Regions from separate parts of the Microbacterium sp. JZ70 genome, predicted to be linked through region 2. Evidence: predicted binding sites of a transcription regulator. Region 2 holds the regulator's gene; each other region holds the start of a gene.

Region 1 (6,334 bases), 920 kb from region 2:
CTCGTTCTCCGGCAGCGGCGCGAGCGCGTCGACGAGCTCGTCCTGCACGGCCTGCAGCTGCTGCGCGTAGGCCTCTCCGTTCGCCGCGAAGTCGTCGGCGTGCTCGGGGTCGAGCTCGCTGAACGCCTCGACCATGTTGTCGACGTACACCTGCACGTTGACGGGGCTCATCCAGGCGTGCGGGTTCGGCTTGCCGGCGTACGCGTCGCCGGCGATGTCGATAGGCTCGACGCCCTCCGACACGACGACGTGCGGCACGTCGACGGAGTCGACGAACTGCGCGAACCACGCCTCGAGGTTGAGGCCGTTGTCGAGGATGAGGTCGGCGTCGGCGGCGCGCCGGATGTCTCCTGGCGTCGGCTCGTAGCCGTGGATCTCGGCCCCGACCTTCGTGATCGACTCGACCGAGAGGTGCTCGCCCGCGACATTGCGGGCGATGTCGGCGAGCACGGTGAAGGTGGTGAGGACGACCGGGCGGTCGTCATCCTGGGGCGCGGCGCCCCCGGCGCACCCCGAGAGCAGGGCGACCGCCGCAAGGACGGCACCTCCCCGGACGAGATTTTTCGGCATACCGAAAAAGTAGCTTTTCGGTGAACCGAAAACAAGGCGCTTGCGGATGGGCGCCGAGGCGCGGTAGGCGGATGGCCGACAGGGCCTGCGCGGAGTCGCGGCTGGCGGCGCCCGGCGCGGCACACCGTCACCGGAATCGGCCCCGTGGTGCTGGAGTCGCCTCCTGCGCATGACACGCGCACACCATCCCCAGCCATCCGAATCCGTGACCCGCAGCGGGTGACGACCGCGGTCACAACCGTCGCCGGAATCGGACCTGTGGGGCACGAGTCTCCTCCTGCGCACGACACGCGCACACCAGCCCCAGCCATCCGAATCCGTGACGTGCCGCACCTCGCTACTGCCGGGCGGCGGAGAAGGCTCGCGCTGAGCTCCTTCCGGAGACCCGCGCGAGCCCCTCCCGTCAGGAGCAGCGCACGATCGGCCCGGTCACGTTCGAGATGACCAGGTTGTCCGCACACGGGTTCTCGACGATGCGCGCGCCGTTGATGAGCGTGAGGTTGCGCAGCGTGATGTCGCGGTTGCCGGGGAACTCCGTCCGCTCGGCGAGGCGCACGTCACCGCGCGAGATCGTGCCGCTCGTCGTGGCGAGGCTCACATTCGCGCAGTTCTCGATGAGCACGGGGTTGTTGCCGGTGTCCGTGAGCTCGACGCGGTCGATGATGAGTCCGCCGCTCTCCGACACGCAGAAGACGCCCCGGCCGCCCCCGGTCGCCTTGACGGTGCCGACGCGGATGTTCGTCGGATACGCGTCGCCGATGCGACCGGCCCTGTTGGCGATGCGGAACGCGGCATAGCCCGTCCCCGTGCCCGCGCCGACGGCGTCGACCGTGCCGACCGTCGCGTTCACCGTGTTGTTGAGGAGGAGTCCGGAGTGCGCCACGTCGCGAGCGGTCACGGTGCCGACCGTGAGGCCGTCGACGCCGTATGTCTCGACGGCGTGCGAACCCGCGCCCGAGACGTAGACGCTGTCGATGACGATGTTCTTCGCGTAGACGCTCGTGTCGCCGAGGTTGTCGATGCGCACGCCGAGGCCGCCGCTCAGTCGCATGTCGATGTCGCGCAGGCGGAGGTTGTCGACGTTCCGCGCGAAGATCCCGTACACCGGGGTTCCCGTCAGGTGCAGCCGCGCGATCTCGATGTCGTGCGCGCCGCGCATGTAGACGCCCGCGACATTCCCGGATCCGGTGCCGGTGACGTTGATCGTGCCGCAGGACTCGAGCGTGGTGTAGCTCGGCATCGTGATCCGGGCGTTCGCGCTCATCGTCCCCGATCCGTTGACGACCACGCGCTGCTTGCTCGTCCTCCCCGCGTCGAGGCCGGAGATGGCCGTGTTGATGGCCGTGAGCATGTCAGCGCCCTCCCACAGGAGGGTCGAGCCGCGATACGCGCGCCAGGTGCTGCCGTCTTGCACAGCGGCCCCGTGCACGGTCGAGCCGGTGCAGCTCGTGCCGGCGGCATGGGCCGGGGCGGCGAGAGCCAGTCCCGCGATGCAGAGGATGGTCGTCGCGAGCGCGGACAGGATGGCGCGGCTGCGCCGCCGCGCGTGAGCATGTCTCAAGATGGGTCCCCTTCGACACGCCGCCCGCGATCCGCGTCCTCTTTGACGCGGCGGACGGCGACTGACTCGCAGAGTAGCGACGCGTCAGTCAGGAGAGGAAGCGTTTTCCCGAAATGCACGACCCGCAGCGACGGTCACCGGAATCGGACCGGTGGTGCTGGAGTCGCCTCCTGCGCACGACACGCGCACACACGCCCCAGCCATCCGAATCCGTGCCCCTCAGCAGGCGAAGACCGCGGTCACAACCGTCGAGTCACCCCGCCCACTCGCCCCAAAACGCGGCGACCCGCCGCCGCGCTTCGACCCAGAACGCCGCCCCAGAACGCCGCCCCAGAACGCCGCCCCAGAACGCCGACCTCAGGCGACGGGCTCGGGCTCCAGGGCCGGTCGGGGGCGACGGGCGTGCCGGATCATGTCCACGCTCAGCACGACGAGCGCGACCCAGACGATGCCGAAGCCGATCCACCTCTCGAGCGGCATGGGCTCGTGGAGCACGACGACGCCGACGAGGAACTGCAGGATCGGCGCGATGAACTGCAGGAGCCCCACCGCCGTCAGCGAGATGCGCCGGGCGCCTGCCGCGAAGAGCAGCAGCGGCACGGCCGTGGCGACGCCCGCGAGCGACAGCATCACGGTGTGCAGCGTGCTGACGGTTCCGTAGGTCAGCCCCGCCGTCGCCGCGACGACGACGAGCTGCACGACCGCGACCGGCGCGAGCCACATCGTCTCGAGCGCGAGGCCACTGACCGCGTCGACCGCGCCGCCGATCCGGTTCTTGACGAGCCCGTAGAGGCCGAACGACGTGCTGAGGATGAGCGCGATCCACGGCACGGAGCCGTATCCGACGACGATCACGACCACCGCCGCGGCCGCGATGCCGACCGCGGCCCACTGCGCGGGGCGCAGCCGCTCGTGCAGCACGAGCACCGCGAGGACGACCGTCGTGATCGGGTTGATGAAGTACCCGAGGCTCGACTCCACGACGTGCCCGGTGAGGGTCGCGATGAGGAAGGTCTGCCAGTTGACGTAGATGAGGACGCCGGCGATCGCCGTCCACAGCGCGAGACGGGGGTTCCGCAGCACCGCGATCATCCGGCCCCATCCGCGCGCGACGGTGAGCAGGATGGCGCAGAAGACGAGCGAGAGGAGGACGCGCCAGGCGACGACCTCCCAGGGGCCGGTCGGCGCGAGGAAGACGAAGTAGAGCGGGAGCACACCCCACAGCAGGTAGGCGCTGAAGCCGTACCCCGTGCCGAGCGCCCGCTCGCGTTCCGAGGATCCAGTGGCGGAGAGCGTGGTCACCGATCCAGCCTAGGTCGGCAGGTGGTCCGCGAGGGCGGCCGGGACGGTGCCGCGGCGGTCATCCTCCGGCGCATTCCTGCCACGCGGTCATCCCCGCGCATGCAGAAGGGCCCGACGCCGAAGCGCCGGGCCCTCCAGGAAAGGCGTGTCGTCAGCGGACGACGACCGCGAGCACGTCGCGGGCCGAGAGCACCAGGTACTCGTCGGCGCCGAACTTGACCTCGGTCCCGCCGTACTTGCTGTACAGGACGCGGTCGCCGACGGCGACGTCGAGCGGAACGCGGTTGCCGTTGTCGTCGATGCGGCCGGGGCCCACGGCCACGACCTCGCCCTCCTGGGGCTTCTCCTTGGCGGTGTCGGGGATGACCAGACCGCTGGCGGTGGTCTGCTCGGCCTCGACCTGCTTGATGACGATGCGGTCCTCGAGCGGCTTGATGGAAACCGACACGGTGTACCTCTTCTTTCGTTGCTTCGACGGAAGACTCAGTTCGCACTCTCATGACGAGAGTGCTAACGCCAGTGTAGGGCGGGACCTGGCACTCCCGCAACGCGAGTGCCAATTCGAGGACACGGGATGACACGCGAGAATGGACGCATGGAGCAGGGAGAACTCGACGCGCTGCTGACCGCCGAGGGCCTGGCCCTGCTCGACGCGCTGGACCCCGTGGAGACGACGGCGGATGTCGCCCGCACGGTATCGCGCCTCCGGGCCGCGGGCCACTCCCCCGACCTCGTCTCGGCGGTCGTCGGCCAGGTGCGTCTGCGGTCGCGGGCCGAGACGAAGTTCGGCCCCTTCGCGGCGCGCATGCTCTTCACCCGCGCGGGGGTCGAGCAGGCGACGCGGATGGCCGTGGCCGCGCACCATGCAGGGCGCATGCGCGCGGCGGGGATCGAGCGCGTCGTCGACCTCGGCTGCGGCATCGGCGGCGACGCGCTCGCGTTCGCCGGCGTCGGGATGGACGTGCTCGCAGTCGACGCGGACCCCGTGACGGCGGCCCTCGCGGCCTACAACCTGCGGCCGTTCGGGGATGCCGTGGAGGTGCGCTCCGAGCGCGCAGAGGAGGTCGACCTCTCCGGCTGGAACGCGGTCTGGCTCGACCCCGCGCGTCGCACGAGCGGTCACTCCGAGACCCGCCGGGTCGCGCCATCCGACTACTCCCCCGCACTCGACTGGGCGCACGCGCTCGGCGAGCGGATGCCCGTGGGCATGAAGCTCGGGCCGGCTCACGATCGCGAGGCGATCCCCGACGAGGTCGAGGCGCAGTGGGTGAGCGTCGACGGGTCGACCGTCGAGCTCGTGCTCTGGTCGGGGGCGCTCGCGCGCGACGGCGTGCGGCGGGCCGCGCTCGTCATCCGCGGCGACGCGTCGCACGAGCTCACCGCTCCCGCCGACACCGAGGACGAGCCGGTGCACGAGCTCGGGGCGTTCCTGCACGAGCCCGAGGGCGCCGTCATCCGCGCGCGCCTCGTCGGCGAGGTCGCCCGGTCGCTCGAGGCCGGCCCGATCGCTCCCGGCATCGCCTATCTCACGGGCGACGCCGCGCTGACGACGCCGTTCGTCTCGTCGTTCCGCGTCCGCGAGACGCTCCCCGCCGACGTCAAGGCGCTCGCGAAGGCGCTCCGCGCCCGCGGGATCGGCACCCTCGAGATCAAGAAGCGCGGCGTCGACGTCGATCCGGCGCTCCTCCGGAAGAAGCTCAATCTGCGCGGCGACGGATCGGCCACGCTTTTCGTGACGCGCATCGGCGGCCGGCGCGCCGCCATCCTCGCCGACCGCGTGTAGCGGCTACGCGGCCGGCAGCTCGATGACGGGCGCCTCGCCGAGCTGGCCGAGGATCCAGAGCGCCCAGACGCCGCAGTAGGCGATCGCCACGACGCCGAACCCGAATCCCCACCAAGCGAGGGCCCGGTCGGCATGTCGGCGGACGAGCGCGATGACCGCGAGCACGACGGCGATGAGCGCGAGCGGCGCGACCCACGGCGTGAACCACGACATCGTGAGCGCGAACATCCCGAGCACGAGCGACGGGCTCGAGAGCGAGACGCGGCGGCGCGGCCGGTCGGAGCGGGAGGGCACCGCGTTCAGCAGCTCGTCGTCGTCGAGCTGCGCCGCGTCCTCCGGCTCGGTCATGGTCTGCGCGCGACCTGGATGTCGGTGACGGGCAGGGTCGAGTCCGCTCCGAACGCGAGCGTCGAGGGCTCGTGGCCCGACTGGATGAGCTCGGAGGCGAGCGCGGCGATCATCGCGCCGTTGTCGGTGCAGAGCCGCAGCGGCGGGATCCGGACGGTCACGCCCGCGGCCTCGGCGCGCGCGAGAGCGACCTCGCGGAGACGGCGGTTCGCGATCACGCCCCCGCCGAGAAGCAGTCGCGGCACGTCGTGCTCCGCGCAGGCATCCAGTGCCTTCGTCACGAGCACGTCGACGACGGCCTCGCGGAAGCTCGCCGCGACATCCGCCATCGGGATGTCCTCGCCCTCGGCCTCGCGCTGCTCGGTCCACCGCGCGACGGCGGTCTTGAGGCCCGAGAACGAGAAGTCCCAGCGGTGCTTCTCGCGGTCGCTCGCGCGCGAGAGGCCCCGGGGGAAGCGGATGGCATCGGGATCGCCGCCGACGGCAGCGCGGTCGATCTCCGGCCCGCCGGGGTACGGCAGTCCGAGAATGCGCGCGACCTTGTCGAAGGCCTCCCCCGCCGCGTCGTCGACGGTCTCGCCGAGCAGCTCGACGTCGCTCGTGAGGTCGCGGACGAGCAGCAGCGAGGTGTGCCCGCCCGAGACGAGCAGGGCGACGGTCGGGTACTCGAGCGGCTCGCTGTCGTCGGCGAGGATGTCGGCCGCGATGTGCCCGACGAGGTGGTTCACGGCGTAGAGCGGCTTGCCGAGCGACACGGCGAGGGCCTTGGC
Region 2 (6,334 bases):
TATGTCCCCTCGTGCCACGACTCCGCTCCCGCCTGCCGCGACACCGCCTGAGCGCATCCGCAACTTCTGCATCATCGCTCACATCGATCACGGCAAGTCGACGCTCGCCGACCGCATGCTGCAGCTCACCGGCGTCGTGTCCGACCGCGACATGCGCGCGCAGTACCTCGACCGGATGGACATCGAGCGCGAGCGCGGCATCACCGTCAAGAGCCAGGCGGTGCGCCTTCCGTGGCAGCTCGACGGCGACACCTATGCGCTGAACATGATCGACACGCCGGGGCACGTCGACTTCACCTACGAGGTCTCGCGCTCGCTCGCGGCGTGCGAGGGCGCCGTGCTGCTCGTCGACGCCGCGCAGGGGATCGAGGCGCAGACGCTCGCGAACCTCTACCTCGCGCTCGAGAACGACCTCACGATCATCCCCGTGCTCAACAAGATCGATCTCCCCGCGGCCGACCCCGACCGCTTCGCCAAGGAGCTCGCAGACCTCATCGGCGGCGACCCGGCCGACGTCCTGCGCGTGTCGGGCAAGACCGGTCAGGGCGTGGAGGAGCTGCTGGACCGCCTCGTCGCCGAGATCCCGGCACCCCGGGGCGACGCCGACGCACCCGCCCGCGCGATGATCTTCGACTCGGTCTACGACGCCTACCGCGGCGTCGTCACCTACGTGCGGATGGTCGACGGGCGCCTCTCTCCGCGCGAGCGCATCCAGATGATGTCGACGCGCGCGACGCACGAGCTCCTCGAGATCGGCGTCTCCAGCCCCGAGCCGACGCCCTCGAAGGGCCTCTCGGTCGGCGAGGTCGGGTACCTCATCACCGGCGTGAAGGACGTCCGCCAGTCGAAGGTCGGCGACACGGTCACCAACCAGCGCACGCCCGCGACCGAGCCGCTCCCCGGCTACACCGACCCGAAGCCGATGGTGTTCTCGGGGCTCTACCCGATCGACGCGAGCGACTACCCCGACCTCCGCGAGGCGCTCGACAAGCTCAAGCTCTCGGATGCCTCCCTCGCGTACGAGCCCGAGACATCCGTCGCCCTGGGCTTCGGCTTCCGATGCGGCTTCCTGGGGCTCCTGCACCTCGAGATCGTCACCGAGCGGCTCTCGCGCGAGTTCGGTCTCGACCTCATCACGACGGCGCCCAGCGTCGTCTACGAGGTCACGACCGAGACCGGCGAGAAGATCGTCGTCACGAACCCCAGCGAGTACCCCGACGGCAAGATCGGGGCGGTGTCCGAGCCGATCGTCAAGGCCTCGATCCTCGCGCCCAAGGAGTACGTCGGCACCGTGATGGAGCTGTGCCAGCAGCGCCGCGGCACGATGCTCGGCATGGACTACCTCTCCGAGGAGCGCGTCGAGCTGAAGTACACGATGCCGCTCGGCGAGATCGTGTTCGACTTCTTCGACCAGCTCAAGAGCCGCACGCAGGGCTACGCGAGCTTCGACTACGAGCCCGAGGGCCAGCAGGAGGCCGACCTCGTGAAGGTCGACATCCTGCTCCAGGGCGAGCGCGTGGACGCGTTCAGCGCGATCGTCCACCGCGAGAAGGCCTACTCCTACGGCACGACGATGACCGAGCGCCTGCGCAAGCTCATCCCGCGCCAGCAGTTCGAGGTGCCCATCCAGGCCGCCATCGGCGCGCGCGTGATCGCGCGCGAGAACATCCGCGCGATGCGCAAGGACGTCCTCGCGAAGTGCTACGGCGGCGACATCTCGCGCAAGCGGAAGCTGCTCGAGAAGCAGAAGGAGGGCAAGAAGCGCATGAAGATGGTCGGCCGGGTCGAGGTGCCCCAGGAGGCCTTCATCGCCGCGCTCTCCGGAGACGTCGAGTCGAAGGCCGGGAAGTAGCCAGGGGCTGAGGTTAGGGTGGACACCATGCGCCGGGAGACCTTCCGAGACGAGACGGTCGACTATGCCGCCGTCGGGGCGACGCAGGCTCCTGACCTGCTCCAGTACCCGCCGGAGCACAGCATCCCCGCGGCGTCCGCCTGGCGGATCGGCAGCGGCGAGGAGCGCTTCCGCACCGCGGTCGACGCCCTCCTGTCGTGGGGTGCGCTGAAGGGCGCGGGGCTCACGCTGAGCGACGTCCGGCCCGCTCCCGGCCCGACCTACACGGGCGTCAGCTTCGACGAGGCGGGCAACGCCGTCGCGCCGAGCCGATCGGATGCCGACCAGCGGTTCGACGCGGACGGAACGCCGTACGTCGGGGCGGGCACGACCGTCACCGTGCACGGCAAGGTGGGCGGCTCGCGCGCGGACGCCGAGCTGCGGGTCATCTTCGTGATCGAGGAGGCGCGTCGGGTGGGCTTCGCTCTCGGCACCGTCGGCGACTCGGTGGTGAGCGGCGAGGAGTCGTTCATGATCGAGTGGCGCGAGAACGACGAGGTGTGGTTCGAGGTGCGCGCGTTCGACCGCCCCATGACGTTCTGGAACCGCCTGTTCAAGACGCTCGTGCGCCGTCGTCGCAAGGCGCTCTTCGCGGGGTACCTCCGCGCGATCTCGCCGCTGTTCCACACCGGCTCCTGATGGCCGGCGCCCTCCCCGTCGGCGATCCCGCTCCCGCCGACGGCCGCCTCCCGCGCGATCTGCCGATCGATCCGGCGACGGATCTCGGCGTCTACCTGCACGTGCCGTTCTGCCGGGTGCGCTGCGGGTACTGCGACTTCAACACGTACACCTCCGAGGAGCTGCGCGGAGCCCGACAGGACGAGTACGCCGACGTCCTCCTGCGCGAGGTCGCGCTCGCGCGCGACGTGCTCGCCGAGGCGGGCGCGCTGCGTCCCGCGCAGACGGTGTTCTTCGGCGGCGGCACGCCGACGCTGCTGCCCGCCGGCGACCTCGCGCGCATGCTCGAGGGCGTGCGCGGCGCGTTCGGCATCGCGGACGACGCGGAGATCACCGTCGAGGCGAACCCCGACACGGTGACCCCCGCGGTCGCGGAGGAGCTCGCGCGGGCGGGGGTCACCCGCATGTCGGTGGGCATGCAGTCGGCCGTGCCGCACGTGCTCGCGGCGCTCGATCGCACGCACACGCCGTCGAACGTGCGGACGGCGGTCGAGGCAGGGCGCTCGGTCGGGCTCGACGTGAGCGTCGACCTCATCTACGGCGCCCCCGGCGAGTCGATCGACGACTGGCGCGCGTCGCTCGAGGCCGCGCTCGCGCTCGAACCCGACCACGTCTCGGCGTACGCGCTCATCATCGAGGACGGGACGAAGCTCGCGCGGCAGATCCGCCGCGGCGAGGTGCCCGCGCCCGACGACGACCTCCAGGCCGACATGTACGAGCTCGCCGACCGCATGCTCGCCGACGCGGGCTTCGCGTGGTACGAGGTGTCGAACTGGGCGCGCGGCGACGGCCGTCGCTCGCGCCACAACCTCGCGTACTGGCGCGGCGCCGACTGGTGGGGCTTCGGTCCGGGTGCGCACAGCCACGTCGCGGGTCTGCGCTGGTGGAACGTCAAGCATCCCGCCGCGTACGCGCAGCGGCTCGCCGCGGGGGAGTCGCCGGCCGCCGGTCGGGAGCGCCCCGACGCGGCCGCGCAGCAGCTCGAGCGCGTGCTGCTGCACAGCCGCATCCGCGAGGGGCTCGCGATCGACGCGCTGCCGGATGACGCGCGGCGTGCGGTGGCCGGCCTCATCGCCGACGGCCTCATCGAGCCGGGGGCGGCACTCCGCGGGCGGATCGTGCTCACCCTCCGCGGCCGCCTTCTCGCGGACGCCGTAGTGCGGGTACTCACGGACTGAGGTCGGCCGAGCCGCGCAGGCGGCCGGCGCGCATGCCGTTCCCGGCCTCGGGTCGGTAGACTGGCACTCCGAGACATCGAGTGCCAGGAGAGGAGCGCGCACATGGTCAGCGACCGCGGACTGCAGGTGCTCCGGGCCATCGTGCAGGACTACGTCGACACGCACGAGCCGGTCGGCAGCCGCTCCATCGTCGAGCGGCACTCCTTCGGCGTCTCGGCGGCGACCATCCGCAACGACATGGCGCTCCTCGAGGACGAGGAGCTCATCGCCCAGCCGCATACGTCGTCGGGCCGCGTTCCGACGGACAAGGGCTACCGCGTCTTCGTCGACCACCTCGCCGAGCTGCGCCCGCTGTCATCGGCCCAGCGGTCGGCGATCGCGTCGTTCCTGGGCGACCCGGCCGACCTCGACGACCTCCTCGCGCGCACCGTCCGCCTCCTCACGCAGCTCACCGGACAGGTCGCGCTCGTGCAGTACCCGTCCTTCGCCCGGGCGAGCGTGACGCACGTGCAGCTCGTGCCGCTCGACGGCCGCCGCGTGCTCGTCATCATCGTGACCGACACCGGTCGCGTGTCGCAGCGCATCACGGGCCTTGCCGACGAGCTCGACGCGGAGTCGATCGAGCGGGTCGCCGCGCGCCTCGTGCCCCTCCTCGCCGGCCGCTCCGTGGCCGACGCGGCCGAGCAGCTGCAGCGCGGCGCCGAGCTCGCTGCCGCTCCCGTCAGCGCCGTCGATCGCGCGCTGCACAGGATCGCGCAGGCGGCAGCCGAGGAGCTCGACGAGTTCCGCCAGAACCGCCTCGTGCTGGCGGGCTCGGCGACCCTCGCGAAGCGCGAGCAGGACTTCCGCGGCAGCATCCATCCGCTCCTCGAGGCGATCGAGGAGCAGGTGACGCTGCTGCGGCTCATGAGCGAGATGGTCGCCGACGAGCAGGGTCTCTCGGCGAGCATCGGCCGCGAGAACGCGGCCTTCGGGCTCTCCGAGGCGTCGATCGTCGCGAGCGAGTACGACTCGGCCGTCGGCGCGGCGCGCATCGGCATCATGGGGCCCACGCGCATGGACTACCCCCGCAACCTCGCTGCGGCGCGGGCGGTCGCCCGCTACCTGACGAGGCTGCTGGACGAGGACGAGGGCCGGCGCTGACGCGTCGCCCGACGGATCGGAGCACGGGCGCACGACGCCCGCAGGAAGGCTGATGTGGCTGATCACTACGAGACCCTCGGCGTGTCGAAGGACGCGTCGCAGGAGGACATCAAGAAGGCGTACCGCAAGCTCGCGCGTCGCCTGCACCCGGATGTGAACCCCGCGCCCGAGGCCGCGGAGGAGTTCAAGTCGGTCACGCACGCGTACGACGTGCTCAGCGACCCCGAGCAGCGCCGCCGCTACGACATGGGCGGCGACGAGTCGCCGTTCGGCGGCGCGGGCTTCGGCGGATTCGGCGACATCTTCGAGACGTTCTTCGGCGCCTCGGGCGGCGGTCGCGGCGGTCGGCCGCGCTCGCGCCGAGAGCGCGGACAGGACGCGCTCGTCCGCGTGACGCTCGAGCTCGGCGATGTCGTGTTCGGCACGCATCGCGACATCGAGGTCGACACGGCTGTGCTCTGCGAGACCTGCCAGGGGTCCTGCTGCCAGCCGGGGACGAGCCCCGCGACGTGCGACATCTGCGGCGGCACGGGCCACGTGCAGCGCCAGGTGCGCAGCCTCCTCGGCAACATGGTGACGTCGCAGCCCTGCGGCGCGTGCCAGGGCTACGGCACCGTCATCCCGCACCCGTGCGCGACCTGCGGCGGCCAGGGCCGCGTGCGCTCGCGCCGCACCGTGTCGCTCGACATCCCCGCGGGCGTCGAGACGGGCCTGCGTCTGCAGCTGCCGGGCTCGGGCGAGGTGGGCCCCGCCGGCGGCCCGAACGGCGACCTGTACGTCGAGGTCACGGTCGCCCCGCACCGGGTGTTCAGCCGCGACGGCGACGACCTGCTCGCGACCCTCGAGGTGTCGATGACCGATGCCATCCTCGGCACGACGACGACCATCGCCGGGCTCGACGGCGAGGTCGAGGTCGAGGTGCGCCCTGGTATCCAGTCGGGCGAGGTGCTGACGATCAAGGAGCGCGGGATCACCGGGCTGCGCACCTCGCGTCGCGGCGACCTGCGCGTGGGCGTCCAGGTCGTCACGCCGACGAAGGTCGATCACCGCACGCGTCAGCTCCTCGAGGAGCTCGCGCGGCGCACGAAGGCGCCCGCGCCGCGCCTGGCCGAGTTCCACCAGGGGCTGTTCTCGAAGCTCCGCGACCGGTTCCGCGGCTAGGGCCCATGGCGCTGCACTTCCACGACGAGCGCGCGGGGGCGGTCTCGCCCGGCGGCGAGCTCGAGCTCACGGGTGCGGAGGCGCACCACGCCGCATCCGTGCGCCGCGTGCGCGTCGGCGAGGAGGTCACGGTCACGGATGGCCGCGGCGCGTGGCTCGCGGGCACGTGCGAGAGCGTCTCGCCGCAGCGCGTCGTCGTGCGGATCGCCTCGCGCCAGGATCTGCCGCCCCAGTCCCCGCGGCTCGTGCTCGTGCAGGCGCTCGCGAAGGGCGACCGCGACGA
Region 3 (6,334 bases), 890 kb from region 2:
CGCTCGCCGCGGGCGGCGTCGTCGTCGCGACCGTGCGCGCCGGGCGCCGCTGACCGGTCAGCCAGCGAGGAGGGCCTCGCCCAGCGGCGTGCGCGCATGGAGCATGCGCTGTCCGGATCGCCGCGACGTGATGAGCCTCGCGTCGCGCAGCGCGCTGAGGTGATGCGATGCCGTCGCGATCGCGAGCCCGGTCGCCGTGGCGACGGCACTCGTCGAGAGCGGCTCCCGCAGCGCCAGGAGCACCGAGAGCCGCCCCTCGCCGAGAAGCCTGCCGAGTGCGGCCGCGTGCGCGACCCCTTCGCGATGCCAGTCCTCGGCGACGCCGAGCGCGGGGTAGAACAGCGTCGGCTGCGCCGGCGGCTCGGTGATCACCGAGCACCGCCGCGCGAACACCGACGGCACGAGCACGAGGCCGCGCCCCGTGCAGTCGACGGTCTCCTCGTGGCGCGTGAGCTCGACGCGCACGGAGTCGGCCGACCAGTCCACGGCCGGATGGAGCGCTGTCGCCATCGCGCCGATGCCGGCCGTCGTGACGACCCGCGTCCGTGCCACGATGTCGGCCCGCAGGAGGCGCTCCAGCTGCGACCAGGATGGCGCGAGCACGGCATCCCACACGGCGTCGGCGGCCTCGGCGATGACGGCTCGCGCGCGGTGCGGGTCGTCGAGAAGTCGGAGGAGCGCCGTCCGCTCGCGGCCCGTGCTGCGGTCGACGCGCTTGCGGAGGTCGACCTGCATCCCCGGCAGCGGAGCCCGGCGGCGGCGCGCCGCCTCCTCGGCAGGGTCGAGATCCCACGAGGGCTCCGAGGTGAGGAAGTCGGGGACGTAGCCGTCAGCCCCGACGACGGTCCGCAGCAGCTCGAAGGCAGGGCGCGGAACGACGTCGCGGGCCTGGCGCAGCCAACCCCACTGGAGCGGGTTCTCCGCGGGGCGGGCGAGGGAGCGCACCGCGTGCACGAGCTCGTGCCCCGGCGAGATGCCGAATCGGATGGCCGACACGTCGTCCGGGCGCAGGCGGAACTCGACGAGCTTTCGATGCACGTCGAAACCTTATCCTCGCCGAACCGCGCCTGCGAGAGTCGCGTCGTGAGAGAGAGGAGCCGCTCATGGGCATCGTGACGGCGGATGGGATCCGCATGCCGGGCAGCAGGACGCTGCGCTTCGAGGGGCGGGAGCACGGCGCGGCCGTGTCGTTCTCCCAGGTCGACAACGAGCCGGGTCAGGGGCCCGGGCTGCACCGCCATCCCTACTCGGAGACCTGGCATGTCCTCGCGGGCGAGGCCACGATCACGATGGGCGAGGAGACGATCGTCGCCCACGCGGGCGACACCGCGACCGTCGGAGCCGGCGTGTGGCACGGCTTCGTCAACTCGGGCGATGGGCCTCTGCGCATCCTCTGCATCCACGCATCCGACACGATGATCCAGGAGTTCCTCTGATGTCCTTCCAGGCGTACCTCGACAACATCGAGACGAAGACCGGCGTCACGCCGCGCGCCTTCGTCGACCTCGCCGCCGAGCGCGGCTTCGGCCCCGGGACCAAGGCGGGCCCGATCATCGAGTGGCTCGCCGCCGACTACGGCCTCGGCCGCGGCCACGCGATGGCGCTCGTGCACGTCATCACCAAGGGTGACCGCATCGACGCCAAGCACGTCGGCAGCGGGACCGCCCACAGCGACGCGTCGGACCGGCTGTGGCTCGACGGCAAGGACACCCGGCCCGCGGGCTGGTGACCTAGGAGCGCTCGCCGCCCGGCATCCTGCCGAGGATCCGGTCCGGGTCGACACCGGGTCGGAACCCCTCGCGGTCGCGCGGAGGGCGCCCGCCGACGTACAGCCATCCGAGGAGCTTCTCGCGGCGGGTGAGGCCGTGCGCCTTCGCGACCGCGGGGGAGCGCACGAAGGCGCCCGTGCGCCACATCACACCCCAGCCGGCCTCGTCGAGGAGCAGGCTCAGCAGGTGGGCCACGCCCGACGCGACCGCCTCCTGCTCCCACTCCGGCACCTTCTCGGACGGGCGGGGGCTCGACACGATCGCGATGAGCAGGGGAGCGCGCAGCGGCTTCGTCGAAGGTCCGTCGCCTGTCGCCTCGCCGATCGCGCGGCCGAGCCGCAGACGGTCGTCGCCGCGCAGCTCGATGAGCCGCCACGGGGTGAGGTTCGAGTGGTCGGCGACGCGACCGGCCGCCGCCACGAGCGGCAGCAGCTCCTCGCGCGTGGGAGCCTCGTCGGTGACCTTGGACGATGAGCGCCGCGCGCGGGCGGCCTCGAGTGCGGAGCCCATGCGCGGAGCGCTCACGCCTCGGGCGTGAAGTTCAGCGAGAGCGAGTTCATGCAGTAGCGGTCGCCGGTGGGCGTGCCGAATCCGTCCGGGAAGACGTGTCCGAGGTGCGAGCCGCAGTTCGCGCAGCGGACCTCGGTCCGCACCATGCCGTGGCTCGTGTCCTCGAGCAGCTCGACGGCCTCGGGCCGCACCGACTCGTAGAAGCTCGGCCATCCGCAGTGCGAGTCGAACTTCGTGCCGCTCTGGAAGAGCTCGGCGCCGCATGCGGCGCACGTGTACAGGCCCGCGCGCTCCTCGTCGAGCAGCTCGCCGGTCCACGGCCGCTCGGTTCCGGCTTCGCGCAGCACCGCGTACTGCTCAGGCGTCAGCTCTGCACGCCACTCCGCCTCGGACTTCTCGACCCTGTACGACATGCCCCGATTCTACCGCCGCGCAGGACGGCAGGGGCCGGAGGAGGGGCGCCGGGAGACGGCAGAATGGCGGGGATGGACGAGGTCGCGCAGGTCGCCGAACGCTTCGCCCGGTTCGCCGCGGAGGAGGCGCCGGGACGGTCTCGCGTCTACGGCGACTGGGCGGCGAGGGTCGCCGAGGACGGCACGGTCGCCGCCGTGCTCGCCCGCATCCCGGCGGCGCACCGCCAGCCGCCGCTCGTGTTCGCCGTGACGCGCCTGCTCGGCGCGGCGGACGACGCCGACGCCGCCGACTGGGCGCGCTTCGTGCGCGCGCGGGCCGACGACATCGTCGCCGAGTGCGCCGTCCGCGGCCTGCAGACGAACGAGCCGCTGCGCTGCGCGGCGCTCCTGCCCGCGCTCTCGCTCGTCGCCGGCCCGATCGCCCTCCTCGAGCTCGGTGCATCGGGTGGCCTGTGCCTCTACCCCGACCGCTACTCGTACCGGTATGCGGCGACCGGCCGACACGTGCGTCTCGACCCCGTCGACGGGGCGTCCGGGGTCGTACTGACCTCGACCTGGGATGGCCCGCTGCCGGAGCTGCGGCTGCCGGAGGTCGTCTGGCGCGCGGGCGTCGACCTGCAGCCGCGCGATCCGCGCGACCCGCGCGACCGCGCCTGGCTCGAGATGCTCGTGTGGCCGGGCGAGGAGGGGCGGCGCGAGCGGATCGCGCGGGCGCTCGACATCGCGGCGGCCGAGCCGCCTCTTCTCATCGCAGGCGATGCCGGCGATCCCGAGGCCCTCCGCGCGCTCGCCGCGGACGCGCCATCGGAGGCGACGCTCGTCGTGTCGACGCCGGGCGTGCTCCCGTATCTCCCGCGTGCCCGCCGGGAGGCGCTCATCGACGCCATCCGGGCACTCGGCGCTCGCTGGATCACGCTCGATGCGCCGGGGCTCCACAGCGGATGGGCCGAGCCGGTCGACGAGGCGGAATGGCCCGGTGGCTTCGCGCTGGCTCTCGACGGCCGCGTGCTCGCCGCGGCGGATCCGCTCGGGGCCCGCGTCCGCTGGCGCGCCTGACGGCCGAGCGGCGCCGCGCGCCATACGCTCGGAGCATGTCCACCTCCCTGTCGGAACGCGAGCGCGCCATCCTCGCCTTCGAGGCGGCGTGGGGCGCCCACGGCGGCGCCAAGGAGGAGGCGATCCGCGCAGAGCTCGCGATGACCCCGGCGCGGTACTACCAGCTACTCGGGCGGCTGATCGACACCGAGGCCGCCCTCGCCGCGGATCCGCTCCTCGTCAAGCGCCTCCGCCGACTGCGCGACGAGCGCGAGGCGGCGCGCCTCCGCGTCACCAGCTGATCCACGACGTCCGCGGATAGCATCGAGGGATGCCGAGCACCTACCCCCGGGACCGCTTCGACGACATCCCGCGCGAGACCGGGCGCGTCGGCGCCCACCGCGCGGAGAACCCGGGCATGAGCGGACCCGCCGTGCTGCTGTGGGCGATCGTCGCGACGATCGTGCTCGTGATCGCGGGGATCCTCGGCTTCCTCGTCCTCTCGCAGCAGGGCGCGCTCCCGGCGCCCGAGAACACGCCGGCGCCGGCGGCGACGACGGCGCCCGTCGTCGACACGTCGTACTCGGTGCTCGTCCTCAACGGCACGGCGACAGAGGGACTCGACGACGAGGTCGCGGAGCAGCTCGTCGACGCTGGCTTCCCCGAGGGGGCCGTGACCCCCACCGATTCCGACGAGACGGACTTCGAGAAGACGACCGTCTTCTACGCGAGCCCCGAGGATGAGCCGGCGGCGCGCGGCGTCGCGGAGGCCATCGGCGCGACCGAGGTGGTGCAGAGCGACGCGTACCAGAGCGGCGACGGCCGACAGCTCACGGTGGTCGTCGGACTCGACCGTGTTTCCGGCGCGTAAACGTCACGAGACGACCGTGTCAAACGTCGCCTCATCGACGTTCTGCCGCGGAATCACGCGGATACGATCGCTCCAGTTCCATCCCGCAACAGGAGTGATCGCCATGACCCAGGGCACCGTGAAGTGGTTCAACGCCGAGAAGGGCTACGGGTTCATCACCGTCGCCGACGGCGGCCAGGACGTCTTCGTGCACTATTCGAACATCGAGATGACCGGCTTCCGCGTGCTCGAGGAGGGCCAGGCCGTCGAGTTCACGGTGGGCACCGGGCAGAAGGGCCCCCAGGCCGAGGCGGTCCGCCCCGTCTGAGCGCTCCCGCCTTCTCCGCAGCCGCCCCGCGACCCCGGTCGCGGGGCGGCTGCGCGTGTGTCGGCGGGTGACGCCTCCCGGCTTGCACTCGATGGGGTCGAGTGCCAAAATGGCGTTTAGCACTCCCGTCAAGAGAGTGCTAAACCCATACGCCTACGTCCGGGAGGGACGACAAACACATGGCAAAGATCATCGCTTTCGACGAAGAGGCCCGTCGCGGCCTCGAGCGCGGCCTCAACACGCTGGCCGACGCCGTCAAGGTGACGCTCGGCCCGCGTGGTCGCAACGTCGTGCTCGAGAAGAAGTGGGGCGCTCCCACGATCACGAACGACGGCGTCTCCATCGCGAAGGAGATCGAGCTCGACGACCCGTACGAGAAGATCGGCGCCGAGCTCGTCAAGGAGGTCGCGAAGAAGACCGACGACGTCGCCGGTGACGGCACGACCACGGCCACCGTCCTCGCCCAGGCGCTCGTCCGCGAGGGCCTCCGCAACGTCGCCGCGGGCGCCGACCCGATCAGCCTCAAGCGCGGCATCGAGAAGGCCGTCAAGGCGGTCACCGACCAGCTCCTCTCCACCGCGAAGGAGATCGAGTCGAAGGAGCAGATCGCCGCGACGGCGTCGATCTCGGCTGCGGACACCTCGATCGGCGAGCTCATCGCCGAGGCGATCGACAAGGTCGGCAAGGAGGGCGTCGTCACGGTCGAGGAGGCCCAGGCCTTCGGCACCGAGCTCGAGCTGACGGAGGGCATGCGCTTCGACAAGGGCTACCTCAACCCCTACTTCGTGACGGACCCGGAGCGCCAGGAGGCCGTCTTCGAGGACCCGTACATCCTCATCGCGAACCAGAAGATCTCGAACATCAAGGACCTTCTGCCCGTCGTCGACAAGGTGATCCAGGCGGGCAAGGAGCTCGTCATCATCGCCGAGGACGTCGAGGGCGAGGCTCTCGCGACGCTCGTGCTCAACAAGATCCGCGGCATCTTCAAGTCGGTCGCCGTCAAGGCCCCCGGCTTCGGCGACCGCCGCAAGGCGCAGCTGCAGGACATCGCGATCCTCACGGGCGGCCAGGTCATCACGGAGGAGGTCGGCCTCAAGCTCGAGAACACCGACCTCGAGCTCCTCGGCCGTGCGCGCAAGGTCATCATCACCAAGGACGAGACGACGATCGTCGAGGGTGCCGGTGACGCCGCGCAGATCGAGGGTCGCGTGACCCAGATCCGCCGCGAGATCGAGAACACCGACAGCGACTACGACCGCGAGAAGCTGCAGGAGCGCCTCGCCAAGCTCGCCGGCGGCGTCGCCGTCATCAAGGCGGGCGCGGCCACCGAGGTCGAGCTCAAGGAGCGCAAGCACCGCATCGAGGACGCCGTCCGCAACGCGAAGGCGGCCGTCGAGGAGGGCATCGTCCCCGGTGGTGGCGTCGCGCT

The links. Region 2 encodes HrcA, which represses chaperone genes, less so after heat shock. Its sites were predicted from a motif close to TTNGCACTCGNNNNNNNCGAGTGCNAA; they were not measured.
Region 1: a site for HrcA is predicted at 3,967-3,993, ahead of groES (co-chaperone GroES). Genes of this name have one in related genera too.
Region 3: a site for HrcA is predicted at 5,022-5,048, ahead of groL (chaperonin GroEL). Genes of this name have one in related genera too.

The regions. Positions count from the first base shown of each region.
Region 1 is NZ_CP096405.1:1,490,390-1,496,723, reverse strand. Features, by position in the region: gene M1D46_RS06770 (metal ABC transporter substrate-binding protein) at 1-570, opposite strand, end outside; gene M1D46_RS06765 (hypothetical protein) at 974-2,131, opposite strand; gene rarD (EamA family transporter RarD) at 2,489-3,433, opposite strand; gene groES (co-chaperone GroES) at 3,585-3,881, opposite strand; gene M1D46_RS06750 (THUMP-like domain-containing protein) at 4,029-5,216, shown strand; gene M1D46_RS06745 (hypothetical protein) at 5,220-5,564, opposite strand; gene tsaD (tRNA (adenosine(37)-N6)-threonylcarbamoyltransferase complex transferase subunit TsaD) at 5,561-6,334, opposite strand, start outside.
Region 2 is NZ_CP096405.1:2,407,769-2,414,102, reverse strand. Features, by position in the region: gene lepA (translation elongation factor 4) at 2-1,852, shown strand; gene M1D46_RS11105 (DUF1990 family protein) at 1,880-2,530, shown strand; gene hemW (radical SAM family heme chaperone HemW) at 2,530-3,747, shown strand; gene hrcA (heat-inducible transcriptional repressor HrcA) at 3,850-4,890, shown strand; gene dnaJ (molecular chaperone DnaJ) at 4,945-6,051, shown strand; gene M1D46_RS11085 (16S rRNA (uracil(1498)-N(3))-methyltransferase) at 6,057-6,334, shown strand, end outside.
Region 3 is NZ_CP096405.1:3,295,307-3,301,640, reverse strand. Features, by position in the region: gene M1D46_RS15225 (DMT family transporter) at 1-53, shown strand, start outside; gene M1D46_RS15220 (DUF5937 family protein) at 58-1,038, opposite strand; gene M1D46_RS15215 (cupin domain-containing protein) at 1,104-1,436, shown strand; gene M1D46_RS15210 (DUF4287 domain-containing protein) at 1,436-1,729, shown strand; gene M1D46_RS15205 (nitroreductase family protein) at 1,731-2,279, opposite strand; gene msrB (peptide-methionine (R)-S-oxide reductase MsrB) at 2,291-2,692, opposite strand; gene M1D46_RS15195 (DUF2332 family protein) at 2,765-3,748, shown strand; gene M1D46_RS15190 (DUF3263 domain-containing protein) at 3,784-4,029, shown strand; gene M1D46_RS15185 (LytR C-terminal domain-containing protein) at 4,059-4,598, shown strand; gene M1D46_RS15180 (cold-shock protein) at 4,702-4,905, shown strand; gene groL (chaperonin GroEL) at 5,085-6,334, shown strand, end outside.